Regions from separate parts of the Bacillus infantis NRRL B-14911 genome, predicted to be linked through region 1. Evidence: riboswitches for the same ligand, from Rfam matches in the RefSeq annotation. Region 1 holds a riboswitch; each other region holds the start of a gene.

Region 1 (5,073 bases):
ATGCTTCCTGCAAGCACAAGCATATCTCCCTGTCCCAGCCGGCTGATTTCAAAAGTCAATGCATCCAGGTCTTCCTTGCTGATTTCAGGCCCCCTGGCATTGATTTCAGTTTCCTGACCGCTTTTCAATTTGATATTGATTCTCGTGTCATCCTTTACCTGGACAAAACGGGTTCTAATATTCTCTTCCTGGAGAGAGTCTGTGATATATCTGCCGGTGAATCCGCCGGCAAAACCGATTGCTTCGCTGTCAACTCCCATCCTTTTCAGGACTCGGGAAACATTGATGCCTTTTCCTCCTGGAAATTTAGATTCACTTTTTGTCCTGTTCAAACTGCCTATCTCGACATTGTCAAGCTCGACAATATAATCAACTGAAGGATTAAGTGTCAATGTATAAATCATGCTGTCACAACCTTAATTTTTGTTTTACTTATAAATTGTTCCCTGCTGTCTGCATCAAGTTCATTTGTGATAATGGAGGCTTCATGGAGCTCAGCAATTTTTGCGAAAGCGATTTCAGAAAACTTCGAACTATCCGAAAGTACATATGCTTCCCTCGACAGTGAAATAGCTGTCTGCTTGATCATTGCTTCCTCCTGGTCCGGTGTGGTATAGCCGAACTGCGGATGAATTCCATTAACACCCATAAAGCATTTATCAAACCTGTATTGCCCAAGGCTCGCTAAGGCTCCCCTGCCTATGATGGCATTTGTGTGCGGCTTTGCATACCCGCCCACAAGGAAGGTCTTAATCCCTCTTTCCATAAGGCTTTGAATATGCATAAGGCCATTTGTCACGACAACAATGTCTTTCAGAGGCAGAAAGGGAATCATTTCCTGAACGGTTGACCCTGCATCCAGATATAGGCAATCCCCTTCTTCTACAAGGCCTGCTGCATACTTGGCAATATCCTTCTTCTCATGACGGTTTATGGATGATTTCTCAACCATGCTCGGCTCTTGAAGCTTTCCCTGCAGCCTGGCAGCGCCTCCGTGCACCCTTTTTAAAAATTTATCATTTTCAAGCTGTGATAAATCCCGTCTGATGGTTGATTCTGAGGAATCTGTCATTTCTACAAGTTCCTGTATTTTAACTGTATGCTTCTCTTTAAGCATTTGCAGAATGAGCTGATGTCTCTCTGGCGTCAGCAAGATTGTCACCTCCCAGCTCTTTATTATTGCCGCTTCATGGCTTTTGGCTTAGAAGTTTAAGATTTATTATGTAAGCCAATTGTAATGGAATCGATTTCAAAAATCAATCATTTTCACTCATAAACAATCAAATAGATTCAATGTTTGATTGTTTATGAATGTTTTTGTTTTATTTTAATTATTTTGATAATCGTTATGTTTTGTTAGCTGTCTAAAGGGAGGCTATAATGAAAGAGCAAAAATATATAAATGTTTTGGAGAGTGTCTCAGTGAAAAATATTGGCGGTTTTTATCTTGAATTGATTAAAGTAATCATCATTGCTGTTGCTGCGTTTGCCCTTTTTGGGTCATTCCATGAAAAGATTCTTGAACTTGCGGTTCCGGCAGATGAAGATATAACAGGCAAAGCGTTCGGTCTGCCATTCTATATTCAGTCTGCTGCTTTATGCATGCTTCTTTTTCTTCTTTATAAGACAAATCTGCAGAGGTGGAGCTGGTATAAAAAATGGAAAAATAGCGGCAGGCTTTCGACAAATACGGCTCGGATTCTGCTAATTGCAGGGAGCGCCATGCTTCTCCTTCCATATTTTTATTATTTTATCGCTTTATGATTGCTGTTGGTTTTTAACTATGCTACAATCATGGTACAACATATTGATAATCCACCAGGAATCAGCACTACATATTGTTGTCCTTGTGAATGAATTTTGTTTATGGTCTCTTTTTCCTTTTTCGCTTCTGAAACTCGGGAAGCGATTTTTTTTGCAGAGAGTCCGGGGATTTTAGCGAATAATCGTCCTGGCTGCCGATTTTTGGCACCAGCCTTCAATTGAATAAGAATCCGCAAGCGATGGTGCCCTTTTAGGGCATAATAGGGAATCCGGTTCAACGCCGGAGCTGTCCCCGCAACTGTAAGTGTGTACGAAATGAGCATCCACTGTATATGAACGCTGAATAGGCGCATATATGGGAAGGGCTCAGAGTAGGATGAAGCACAAGCCAGGAGACCTGCCATGCTTGTACGAGTTTCGGTTCTTCGGGGATTGGGAAGATGAAACGATGGTATAAATCGTTTTATTTTCCTTTATGCCGTCGTTTGATCCGCCCAAATTGTGGGCGGATTTTTTTATTGTCAAAATACTGATCAACCCAGGAGGTACGACTATGAACATTTCTTCCGCAAAACCGCTGCCATTGGCATCCATTGATTCTGATTTCCCGCATTTGGATTTTCAGCCGCTTTATAAAAGGGCGACTCAGCTTCAGGATAATCACACTCCAAGTAATGATGAACTGCTAAACCAGCTGATTCTTGATTCCCTTTCCATGATCAGCGAGGCTGAGCCTGACTGGACATACGTGGCCGCCCGCCTGTACTTATCAAGTCTTTATGAGAAGGCTGCCGAGCACCGGCGCTCCACTGCCGGAGAAAGCTATGGCCCACTGTATGGGCTTATCACCGATTTAACCGATGCCGGCGTCTACTCCCCAGTCCTGCTGGAATCCTACACAAAAGAAGAAATTGATATAATCGGGACTTATATTGACCCGGAAAAGGACAGGCTTTTTACATATATAGCAGTGAAAATGCTTGCTGACCGCTACCTGAGCCGGGATAAGAAAAAGAGGCTTTTTGAGCTGCCTCAGGAAAGATTCATGATCATCAGCATGACTTTGAACCGTTCAGAGCCAAAGGAACGCAGATTGTCCCTCATTAAGGAATCCTATTGGGCTTTAAGCAATCTGTATATGACAGCAGCAACCCCTACACTTTCCAATGCAGGAAAAAATTGGGGCCAGCTTTCAAGCTGCTTTATTGATACTGTAGATGACAGTCTCCAGGGCATATATGACAGCAACACAGATATCGCCAATCTTTCCAAGAACGGCGGCGGCATCGGGGTCTATCTGGGAAAAATCAGAAGCAGGGGCAGTGATATAAAAGGCTTTAAAGGGGCTTCATCAGGGGTCCTTCCATGGATGAAGCAGCTTAATAACACAGCTGTCAGCGTCGATCAGCTCGGCCAGCGCAAAGGGGCAGTCAGCGTCTATCTCGACATCTGGCATAAAGATATCTTTTCCTTCCTGGACAGCAAATTGAATAACGGTGATGAACGCTACCGCACCCATGATTTATTCACCGGGGTCTGCCTGCCGGATCTATTCATGGAAACGGTAGAAGCCCGCGGGGACTGGCATTTGTTCGATCCCCATGAGGTCCGCAGCGTTATGGGCTTCTCCCTTGAAGACTTTTATGATGAAAAGCCTGGTGCAGGTTCATTCAGGGTTAAGTATGAAGAATGCGTCGCAAACCCGCGGCTGTCGAAGCAAAAAGTTCCGGCAATCGATATTATGAAAAGGATTATGATCAGCCAGCTGGAAACCGGCACTCCATTCATGTTTTACCGTGATGAGGTAAACAGGAAGAACCCCAATCGTCATTTGGGGATGATTTATTGCACTAATCTCTGCACTGAAATCGTGCAGAATCAAAGCGCAACGATCACAAAAGACCAGCGCGAGGAAGATGGCCGGATCATCATAGAGAAAATTCCCGGCGATTTTGTCGTCTGCAATCTTTCATCTATCAATCTGGCAAGGGCAGCAGCCGACCATGTATTGGAAAGATTGATTCCCATTCAGGTCAGGATGCTTGATAATGTGATTGACTTGAATACCATTCCCGTCCTGCAGGGAGTGGCCACCAACCGGAAATACAGGGCAATTGGACTCGGGACCTTTGGCTGGCACCATTTGCTCGCCTTGAAAAAGCTCAGGTGGGAAAACGAAGAAGCCGTCCGGCTGGCAGATGAATTGTACGAAAAGATTGCCTTCCTGACGATTAAAGCAAGCATGAATCTGGCGATGGAAAAAGGATCATACCCGGGCTTCAAGGGCTCTGACTGGCATTCAGGCGAATATTTTACATCCCGGGGATACAGCAGTTTGGATTCTGTGCATGATTGGGATTCATTGATGCAGGCTGTCAGGAAAAATGGAATCCGAAATGGATATCTGATGGCTGTAGCACCAAATGCATCAACTAGCATCATTGCAGGAAGCAGCCCGAGCATTGATCCGATATTCAGGAAATTCTACTCTGAGGAAAAGAAAGATTATAAGATTCCGGTAACGGCACCCGACCTGAATGAGCATACAACCTGGTACTACAAATCGGCTTATGTGATTGACCAGCATTGGAGCATCCTGCAGAACAGCAAAAGACAGAAGCATATCGATCAGGCAATTTCTTTTAATTTATATGTGCAGAACAATATTAAAGCGAAGGAACTGCTGGATTTGCATCTGTCTGCCTGGAAAAACGGACTGAAGACGACATACTATGTCCGCTCTACTTCTTCCGACTTTGAAGACTGCGATTCCTGCTCAAGCTAATGAAAAGGAGTGATTCGATGACAACCCCTGTCAATAAGAGAGAAATCATGAATAAAACAGCACCAAACCGCTCTACTGGAATCATCAACGGAGAATGTTCCAATATCCTGAACTGGGACGATGTGAGGTTTCAATGGGCCTTTCCTAAATATAAACGGATGCTCGCCAATTTCTGGACCCCTTTTGAAATCAATATGTCACAGGACATCAAGCAGTTTCCTGATTTATCAGAAGAAGAAAAGGAGGCTTTCTTAAAAATAATCGGCCTCCTGGCACTGCTTGACAGCATTCAGACTGATTATGCCGGTAAGGTCGCTGACTACCTGACAGATTCCAGCCTCTCCGCCCTGATGATCATCCTTGCCCAGCAGGAAGTGATCCATAACCATTCTTATTCTTATGTGCTTTCAAGTATTGTTGATAAGAATAAGCAGGATGAGGTATTTGAATTCTGGCGGACCGAGCCTGCCCTAATAAAGCGGAATGAATTCGTGGCTTCAGGCTACAGAAATTTTGCAGAGTCG
Region 2 (5,073 bases), 2.2 Mb from region 1:
GGCTTTTTTTTGAGGGGACGATGGGGTGCTGGTGAGTGTGGGTGTGGCCTTCTGGAAAGTATTTGAAGAATAGAGGGTGTTAGTGATCGTGACTAAAGCCGTTTAAAGGAGATTTTGAAGAACAGAGGGTGTTAGTGGGCACGACTAGAGCCGTCTAGAAGAGATTTTGCTAAACAGAGGGTGTTAGTGGTCGCGACTAGAGCCGTCTAAGAGGGATTCTGAGGAACAGAGGGTGTTAGTGATAGAGACTAGAGCCGTCTAGAAGAGATTTTGCTAAACAGAGGGTGTTAGTGGTCGCGACTAAAGCCGTCTAAGAGAAATTTTGCTAAACAGAGGGTGTTAGTGGTAGCGACTAAAGCCGTCTAAGAGAGATTTTGCTAAACAGAGGGTGTTAGTGGTAGCGACTAAAGCCGTCTAAGAGAGATTTTGCTAAACAGAGGGTGTTAGTGGTAGCGACTAAAGCCGTCTAAGAGAGATTTTGTTAAACAGAGGGTGTTAGTGGTCGCGACTAAAGCCGTCTAAGAGAGATTTTGCTAAACAGAGGGTGCCAGTGAGAACAACTAGGACCCTCTAAAAGAGTTTTTTCCAATCAGAGGATGCCAGTGGATCCGTTGCAAGCATCTGAACCCCAAATCCCCTCTGTTATCCAAAAAGCACCAGCACTCCGCCTCGCCCCTAATACCGCAATTTCAAAAGAACATCCCGGACCGCTTTATCCTCCATGATCGTATCTTTATATTTCTGTGTAATTTCGGTAAGGGCGACATCATGGTAGAAGAACTCAGCGAAAAACTTCACGAGCGGCCTTGAACGGGTCGTGATGGCATTCCATTTGCCGGCTTCCATGCCGGCGAACAGCATTTCTTCTTCGTCGATGATGGCAATCCTGCTTCTTTCGAGTGTTTCATGATGCTTGTCCGGAATCAGGACCGAGACGGACGGGAGGCTTGTTTCGATATTTCCGATAGAGTGGACATGGATACTGACGCCGCTTTCGTGCTTTTCCTCCAGCAGCTCCGCATACTTCTCCAAATCATCGCCCCAGGCAGAGATGATGATTTTTCTTTCCGCCCTGCCGAGCATTTCCTCCAGCAGGGAGAGGATGGAGTGATTATCCTTCAAGGTCCACACCCGGTCATCCGCGACAGGTTTTTTGACGGCTGCCTCCCGCAGCTCCTGGACGCTGGTTTCGAAATCTGCTTTCAGCCTGCTGATCACCGATTCAACGGGAAGGGCGGTGTACAAACGCTTTTTTTCGACCGTCGTTTCAAGGATGATGCCTTTCTCTGCCAGGCGGTGAAGCACCTCATACACCTTCGAGCGGGGAACGGCAGAGAGCTTGACGATTCCTGTGGCGTCCAGCGGCTGGTCCGCTGAAATAAGCGCCTGATAAATTTGGCTTTCATATTGGGTAAACCCGAATTGCTGCAGCATAGACAGAACTCCTGAGTCAGTTTTTTCTTAATAATATCATATCTTTTCCGCTAAATCGCACTGGGAAAATTAACACTTGCACCTATCCCTATAAAAAGTTACCATTGTGGTGGTAACTAATTGAGAGGTGTATAAAATGGATAAACGTGTGTATCTTTTGACGATCGTTTCCTTTGTAGTCGGGATGGTCGAGCTTATAATAGGAGGAATCATTGATCTGGTTGCGGCCGATCTTCATGTCAGCATCGGCAAAGCCGGCCTTTTGATCAGTGTGTTTTCGATTGTATATGCTGTCGCGGCACCGATTCTGCTGACAGCAACCGGGGGAGTGGAAAGGAAAAAACTGACGCTCATAGCCTTGCTCGTTTTCCTTGCAGGAAATATCCTGGCTTTCCTGAGCCCGAGTTATAGTATTCTTTTTCTGGCAAGGGTTATATCAGCGGCAAGCGGATCTTTGCTTGTTGTGCTGTGCATCACGATCGCATCGAATATAGTGCAGGAAAAATATCGCGCACGGGCGATCGGCATCGTGTTTATGGGCGTAAGTGCTTCACTTGTTCTTGGCATTCCGGCCGGGCTTATGCTTGGCAATGAATTTGGCTGGAGGGCACCATTCCTGATGATTGCTGTCCTGACATGCCTGTCGATAGCAGGGGTGTACTTTTTCATGGACCGGATTGAACCGAAAGCTGCCATATCCATCAGGCAGATGTTCGCTGCCCTGAAGAACAGGAAAATTTTATTCGCCCAACTGGCCTCGTTCCTCTTTTTAGCAGGGCACCTGACACTTTATGGATATCTGACTCCATTCTTAAAGACCGTCCTGGGAATGGACGAAAACTGGGTCAGCATCATGTATCTGCTGTTCGGTATTGCCGCGGTGGCCGGCGGCGGTGCAGGCGGGTATCTAGCCGACCGCTTCGGTACAAAACCGACAATCTTAGCCATTATCGTGCTGTTTGCGGCTGCACTGTTTTCAATTCCGCATACTGCCTTTTCCCTGCCGCTGTTCATTGCGGTCATGATTATCTGGAGCATGCTGAGCTGGGCCATCACACCGGCATTGCAGAGCTATTTGATAGAGTCTTCACCGGAAACATCGGATATCCAGCAAAGCCTTAATAACTCAGCCCTGCACTTTGGGATTGCCTTTGGGTCTCTGATCGGGGGAATTGTAATTGAACAGGCTTCGGTCGAGTGGAACGCTTCGGCAGGGGGAGTCTTCATCCTCTTCGCGCTTGGCGCTGCCGCTGTCTCGATGGCAGGATTGAAGAGCAGGCGGCCGGCAAGAAGCAGCAGCCCGACCGTCTAGCAAAAAGGGCCCGCCCGGTCTTCTTCCGGACGGCCCTTTTTCTGCTAGTTTTAAAGAAGAAATAGTGTATAATGGCGATAGCGGAAAATTTCATACATATGCAGAAACAGGTGTTTTTCTTTGAAAGACTTAAAAGGGAAGTTGGTGCAAATTCCAACGCGGTCCCGCCACTGTAAATGGGAGCAAGCTGCAGAAGCCACTGTACGGGATGTATGGGAAGGGGCAGCGAGCATTGACCATGAGCCAGGAGACCTGCCTGATTCTTATGCACCCATAAACCTACGAGGATAGGGAGGTGTACGGCAGCCTTTTGGAATCTTTTTTTTTGAATCTGCGCACGCCGTGCAAAGCATCTCCATGTTTATTGGGGATGCTTTTTTTGGTTCCAAAGGATGCTGGTCCCGTTTTGGGCATAAGACCTTTGCAGCATGAATTTTGCGACATTTATTCTACAGGGGGATTTACCATGAAAAAGCTTTATTCATTATTATTCAGCATGCTTTTGGCTGCTGGTGTTCTGTCAGGCTGCGGCGATTCAGCGGCAGAGCCTGAAAAGGACAATGGCAGCAGCACTGAACAGACAGAGACTGAAACAGAAAAAGCAGAATTTCCTGTTACAATCACAGATGCCGCCGGTGAAGAAGTTGTCATTGAAGAAAAGCCGGAGAAGATTGTTTCTCTGATTCCAAGCAACACGGAAACAGCGTTTGCACTTGGTCTGGGAGAAGAAGTGGTTGGGGTATCTGATTTTGATAATTATCCAGAAGAAACAGCAGATAAAGAAAAGATCGGCGGAATGGAGTTCAATGTTGAAAAAATCATCTCCCTTGCTCCAGACCTGGTTCTTGCACACGCTTCAAGCGCACATAATTCAACTGCAGGATTGCAGCAGCTGAAAGATTCAGGAATCGCTGTGCTGGTTGTCAATGATGCCCAGAGCTTTGAACAGGTATATGAGTCGATCGAGATGATCGGTACCGCTTCAGGTGCAAAGGAAGAAGCAGAAGAAGTGATTGCCGGCATGAAAGAGAAGATAGAGGCAATCAAAGAAAAAGCTGCTGGCGTAACAGAAAAGAAGAAAGTGTTTGTAGAGGTGTCTCCAGCGCCGGAGATTTATTCGCCTGGGAAAAATACATTCATGGATGAAATGCTTACGATGATTAATGCAGAGAATATTGTAAAAGAAGAAGGGTGGCCAAAGGTAGATCCTGAAGCCATCATCAAGGAAAATCCGGACGTGATCATTTCCACTTCCGGCTACCGCAATGAAGATGCTGTGGCAGAGGTGCTCGCCCGTGAAGGCTGGCAGGATGTAAATGCCGTTAAAAACAAGCAGGTGTTCAGTGTGGATTCAGATACAGTAAGCCGCTCCGGCCCAAGGCTTGCTGAAGGAGTAGAGGAATTTGCCAAAGCTGTCTATCCGGACGTATTTAAGTAAGAATAAGCTGTCAGCCTATGTGCTTGCAGCCGCTTTCCTTGTCCTGTGCATGCTGGTGGGGATTTCAATCGGTACAGTCTCTGTGCCGATTCCTTCTATCATTAATATAGTTGGGTCTAAGCTTCTGCCGATTCAGCTTGATGCTTCAGTTGACCCGATGCACAGCAATATTGTGATGAATATCCGCCTGCCCAGGGTCATTCTTGCCGGACTTGTAGGAGCTTCCCTCGCCATTGCGGGGGCAGCCTTCCAGGGCCTCTTGCGGAATCCGCTTGCAGATCCTTATACACTGGGGGTTTCATCCGGTGCGTCTGTCGGTGCAGTGCTGGTGCTTTTTTTTCAAATATCAATCCCGTTTGCCGGCCTCTTTACACTGCCTATTCTCAGCATGGTTTTCTCATTCCTGACTATATTCGCCGTGCTGTTTTTTGCAAGAAGAATTGACAGGGCCATGAAGGTGGAAACTATCATTTTAACAGGTATCATTGTCAGTTCTTTTCTTGGTGCGCTCATTTCGCTCATGATTGCCCTGACTGGAGAAGAGCTCAGGCAGATCATCGGCTGGATCATGGGAAGCGTTTCAATGAGGGGATGGGCTTATATACGCATCATCCTGCCGTTTTTCATTATAGGAAGCCTTCTGTTGATGATGAATGCGAAAGAGCTGAATGCCATGTCATTTGGAGAAGAGCGTGCACAGCATCTGGGCGTAAATGTGCAAAGAAGAAAAATGATGGTTCTTGTGGCTGGTTCCATTTTAACAGGCGCAGCCGTCGCGGTGTCAGGCACCATCGGCTTTGTCGGCCTCGTCATCCCGCATCTGACAAGGCGGCTGTGGGGGCCAGACCATATCCACCTGCTGCCTTTGTCGATGCTGACCGGCGCAGGC
Region 3 (5,073 bases), 500 kb from region 1:
TGCTTTTCTCGGCATTTTTGGAACTTACGGGGCAGCCAACAGCTTCCTTGAGGTGATCGGAATAGGTTCAAGGCAGATTCTGTTTACCGATTTCAGTTTTGTTTTTGTATCGGTATACATCTTCCTGCCTTTTATGATTTTGCCGATTTTCAATTCGCTTAACGAATTGAATTCATCGCTCATCGATGCATCCAATGATTTGGGGGCATCACCCTGGACTACTTTTACACGGGTTATTTTCCCGCTGACGCTGGATGGCGTCAAATCCGGCTGCCAGGTTGTATTCATCCCTGCACTTTCCCTCTTCATGCTTACCCGCCTGATTGCAGGGAACAGGGTCATCACCCTGGGCACGGCCATAGAACAGCATTTCCTTGTCACTCAGGATTGGGGGATGGGCTCCACCATTGCCGTATTCCTGATCCTTACGATGGTGATCATCATGCTGCTGACCGGAAATCGCAGGAGGGGGGCATAGCATGGGGAAATTATCTAAATGGTCATCACTTTATCTGATCCTTGTATTTTTTGTTCTTTATGCGCCAATATTTTATCTAATGTTTTATTCTTTTAACAGCGGCGGGACAATGTCACATTTCGAAGGGTTCACGCTGGACTGGTATAAAGAGCTTTTTGCTGATGCAAGGCTATTGATAATTGTGCTGAACACCATCATCATTGCCCTGTTGTCGGCTGCCATATCAACGATCATCGGAGTGGCCGGTGCACTTGCCATTTTTTATGTAAGAAAGCGGCAGGTCAAGAGCACACTCTTATCTTTGAACAATATTCTGATCGTCAGCCCCGATGTTATCATCGGTGCTTCCTTCCTGATTTTGTTTACGATGATCGGAATCAAGCTCGGATTTACATCGGTCCTGCTCTCTCACATTGCTTTCTGCGTTCCGATTGTAGTTATAATGGTGCTGCCTAAAATCCAGGAAATGAGCCCTACACTTGTGGACGCTGCGAGGGATCTAGGGGCAAGCCGCTTTGATGTTCTGTCCAAGGTCGTTCTGCCATATATCACACCAGGCATTTTTGCGGGCTTTTTTATGGCCCTAACCTATTCACTTGATGATTTTGCAGTTACTTTCTTTGTAACAGGGAATGGCTTCACCACTTTATCGGTTGAAATCTACTCTCTGGCCCGGCGCGGGGTTTCGCTGAACATCAATGCACTTTCCACGCTGCTGTTCCTGTTCACACTTATACTGGTGATCGGCTATTATTTCATCACCCAGAAAAATGCGAAGCCGACTGGAATGGGGGTCAAAAAATGAAACAGCTCGGTAAAGCCCTGCTGGTCATTGCTGTCATTTCTGCACTTCTGCTGTATGCAGTCTCCCGGCTTAATTCCTCACAAGGCTATTCCAGCGGAAATACGCTGACGGTCTTTAACTGGGGAGACTATATCGATGCAGAACTCGTGGACCGCTTTGAAAAAGAAACAGGCATCAAGGTGATTTATGAAACCTTTGACAGCAATGAAGCCATGATGACCAAGATTGAACAGGGCGGGACAGCCTACGATATAGCGGTTCCGTCAGAATATGCAATTGAAAAAATGAAAGAAGAAGATTTGCTTTTACCGGTAGACCATTCAAAAATTCCAAACTTGAAATATATCGACCCGAGGTTCATGGACTTGGCATTCGATCCAAAAAATGAATACTCTATCCCTTATTTCTGGGGGACGGTCGGCATAGCCTATAACACAGATCTGCTTGGGGACAAAGAAATTACAAGCTGGAATGACCTTTGGGATGAAGATCTGCGAAACCAGATTCTCCTAATTGATGGTGCAAGGGAAGTTATGGGAATGGGCTTGAATTCCCTCAATTATTCCCTTAATGATCAAAATAAGAAGCATCTGAGGGAAGCGAAGGAAAAGCTTGATACCCTTACTCCGAATATCAAAGCCATTGTCGGGGATGAAATCCGGATGCTGCTTGAAAACGATGAAGCAGCCATAGGTGTTGTCTGGTCAGGAACTGCTTCAGAGCTGATGTGGAAAAAGGACAATATTGAGTATGTTCTCCCTGAGGAAGGGACGAACCTGTGGTTTGATAATATGGTCATTCCAAAAACGGCAAAAAACGTGGATGCCGCCCACCAGTTCATGAACTTCATGCTTGATCCGGAAGTCGCTGCCCAGAATACCGAATATGTAGGCTATTCGACGCCGAATAAAGAGGCGCTGAATTACCTGCCGGAGGAAATTGTCAGTGACAAGCGCTTCTATCCGGACCCGGAAATGACCGAAAAGCTGGAAGTGTACGAGAACCTTGGGAAAAAAATGCTCGCACATTATAATGAACTGTTTTTGGAATTCAAAATGCATAGTAAATAATAGCAGCGGCTGGAGGAGTCTCCGGCCGCTTTTTTGCATTCTAGCATGATTTCCGTCCTGTCAGGGGATCCTAGTCTTAAAAACAGGAGGAGGCAGTCATGTATTATATCAGCGGAAACATCATTTCAGGGGAATATGATGATCAGGCAGAACAGTTTTCCATCAGCATGATCAAACACTTTAAGACTCAGTCCATTTTGACCAAGGATCAGGCTATCCAGCTTCTTGACTACCTCTACAGGCATAGGGACGAAGAGGGAGGCCAGGTCATCACCTTGAATGACCAGATGCCGCTGCGCATCTCTTCCGAGGAGATCAATTCCCTGATACTTGATCTTGAAAAGATTGAATCCCATTTTTAATGTTCTCCGAAATCTATATCCGATAATGATAGAATATGATATGATTTCTTTAATTGAATAAATGCTTTATGGTGCTTTGCAGCATGCTGCAAGCTTAAAAGGGAAGCCGGTTGAATTCCGGCGCGGTCCCGCCACTGTAATGCGGAGGCTCCTCCCTCGATGCCACTGTTCCTTAGCGGACGGGAAGGCGGAAGGAGTCTGTGATGCTGAGCCAGGAGACCTGCCATAAAGAAGTACACAACCGTCCTACGGGTGATAGGAGAGTGATGCGCTTTTAATATGGCAAAGTTTTGTTATTTGTTAAATTTTTTATGTGCAGGCATCCTCTATGAAGGATGCCTTTTATTTTTTTCATACAATAAGCCCGAGGAGTGAAACCTATGAAAAAAGCTTATCCAGCAGACCGTTCCCGCACCATTCAGACCAGGCTGGTGCTTCCGCCGGATACAAACCATCTTCAGACAATTTTCGGCGGCAAAGTGCTATCCTATATTGATGAAATTGCTGCCATTACTGCAATGAAGCATTCCGGCAGCATGGTAGTAACAGCTTCGATCGACTCTGTGGATTTCCTGTCTTCAGCTTCAGTCGGTGACGCCCTTACTCTTGAAGCCTTTGTTGCCTCAACAGGGAGAACCTCCATGGAAGTCTATGTGAAAGTGCATGCAGCCAATCTTTTAACAGGGATTCGAACGCTGACGACCGAATCCTTTTTAACCATGGTTGCCGTGGATGAAAACGGCAAGCCCATTCCAGTATCCGGGGTGCTGCCTCATTCTGAGGAAGAAATCAGGCTGTTTGCTTCAGCAGGGGCACGAAAGGAGCATAGAAAAAACAGAATGCTTATACGATAAAAGGTGGCTTTCAGCCACCTCTGTATTCATGAAATAAGGCACCTTCTTCAGCAGCTATTTCCTACGGGCTGCTTCCAGCCTATCCAGCTCCTCTGGGATCCTTCCTTCTTCTAAGCGGCTGAAAAGGGGGGCGATAGTGCCGAGCCTTTTCTCTGCAGCCCGAACCTCTTTCCATTCCAGCGTATGCGCATTCACCTGCAGCATGTTATTTATCTTCCTGCTGGAGAAAGGGAGGAAGGGGTTCAGAAGCCTTGCCAGATTTTTGATGATGTACACACAGGTCTGCAATGCATCTGCACATTTTTGCGGGTCGCTTTTAATCGTTTTCCAAGGCTGTTCACTGTCAAAATATTTATTGGCCGAGCGTACAAAGGCGAAAATATCCTCAAGCGCTTCTTTTAGCTTTGCGCCTTCGATCTTTTCTCCGGTTTTCTCATATAAATGCTTAATATCCTCCTGTACAGCTTCACTTAATTTTCCATCCGGTATCATGCTGTCATAATATTTTTCGATAAACTTAAAAGTTCTGTTGACCAGATTGCCATATGCCCCAAGCAGCTCACTGTTATGGCTGTAAACGAATTCCCGCCAGGAAAAGTCAGCATCCCTGTTCTCAGGAGCATTGACAGCAAGGAAATACCGGATTGAATCCGGTTCATATCTTTCAAGTATGTCAGGGACCCAGACTGCATAATTCCTGCTTGTTGAAAGCTTCTTTTTCTCTAGTGTAAGATATTCGCCGGAAACCATCCGCGCTGGTTCCCCAGGCAGCCCTATCCCCATTTGAATAGCTGGCCAGATGATGGTATGGAAAGGGATATTGTCTTTCCCATGCACATAATAGGATATAACATCACTACCCCAGAACCTGCTGCCATCCTTGCCGTGCTGGCGGGCCCATTCCCTGCTGGCAGAAAGATAGCCAATCACCGCTTCAATCCATACATAAATTTTTTTCTTCTCCATTCCTTCAATAGGGACTGGCACCCCAACATCCAAATCCCTAGTTGCAGCCCGGTCCAGAAGCCCCTCAGTTAAATATCTTCTTGTCAGGCTGCTGCTGTTGTCCCTCCACAAATGGCGGGAGCGTGCCTCCTCGGACAGCTCTTCAAGCTGCTTCTGAAAATGGCTCAGCCTGAAATAATAATGATCAGTTTCTTTCATTTCCGGCGGTGTCCCGCATATTTTACAGGATTTATCCAGAAGGTCGGCCGGCTCAAGGATGGCTGAGCAGGCATCGCATTGATCCCCGCGTGCTTGGCTGCCGCAGGAAGGGCAGACTCCCTCTACATACCTGTCAGGCAGAAACTGGACACATGTCCGGCAATAAGTTTGTTCTATCGTTCTTGGAACAAGATGGCCATTTTCCAAGAGCGACAGAAATACTTCCTGTACAGTCTGATGATGATGCGGGGCATCTGTCCTTGTATATAAATCATAAGTAAAACCCAGCTGTTCAAAGCTTGCTGCGAAATCCCTGTGATAGCGGTCAGCAATTTCTTTC

Evidence for each region. Region 1 has a riboswitch for cobalamin ahead of N288_RS14560 (ribonucleoside-diphosphate reductase subunit alpha). Riboswitches for the same ligand answer to the same signal wherever they lie in the genome.
Region 2: linked by a shared signal. The riboswitch ahead of N288_RS01235 (ABC transporter substrate-binding protein) and the one ahead of N288_RS14560 (ribonucleoside-diphosphate reductase subunit alpha) in region 1 are both predicted to bind cobalamin.
Region 3: linked by a shared signal. The riboswitch ahead of N288_RS11830 (acyl-CoA thioesterase) and the one ahead of N288_RS14560 (ribonucleoside-diphosphate reductase subunit alpha) in region 1 are both predicted to bind cobalamin.

Annotation. Positions count from the first base shown of each region.
Region 1 is NC_022524.1:2,867,845-2,872,917, forward strand. Features, by position in the region: gene pfkB (1-phosphofructokinase) at 1-404, opposite strand, end outside; gene N288_RS14550 (DeoR/GlpR family DNA-binding transcription regulator) at 401-1,153, opposite strand; gene N288_RS14555 (hypothetical protein) at 1,381-1,764, shown strand; cobalamin riboswitch at 1,987-2,183, shown strand; gene N288_RS14560 (ribonucleoside-diphosphate reductase subunit alpha) at 2,318-4,549, shown strand; gene N288_RS14565 (ribonucleotide-diphosphate reductase subunit beta) at 4,567-5,073, shown strand, end outside.
Region 2 is NC_022524.1:212,751-217,823, forward strand. Features, by position in the region: gene N288_RS01225 (TrmB family transcriptional regulator) at 676-1,434, opposite strand; gene N288_RS01230 (MFS transporter) at 1,571-2,746, shown strand; cobalamin riboswitch at 2,838-3,020, shown strand; gene N288_RS01235 (ABC transporter substrate-binding protein) at 3,213-4,184, shown strand; gene N288_RS01240 (FecCD family ABC transporter permease) at 4,150-5,073, shown strand, end outside.
Region 3 is NC_022524.1:2,372,497-2,377,569, reverse strand. Features, by position in the region: gene N288_RS11850 (ABC transporter permease) at 1-478, shown strand, start outside; gene N288_RS11845 (ABC transporter permease) at 480-1,283, shown strand; gene N288_RS11840 (ABC transporter substrate-binding protein) at 1,280-2,353, shown strand; gene N288_RS11835 (hypothetical protein) at 2,452-2,715, shown strand; cobalamin riboswitch at 2,768-2,957, shown strand; gene N288_RS11830 (acyl-CoA thioesterase) at 3,096-3,569, shown strand; gene metG (methionine--tRNA ligase) at 3,624-5,073, opposite strand, start outside.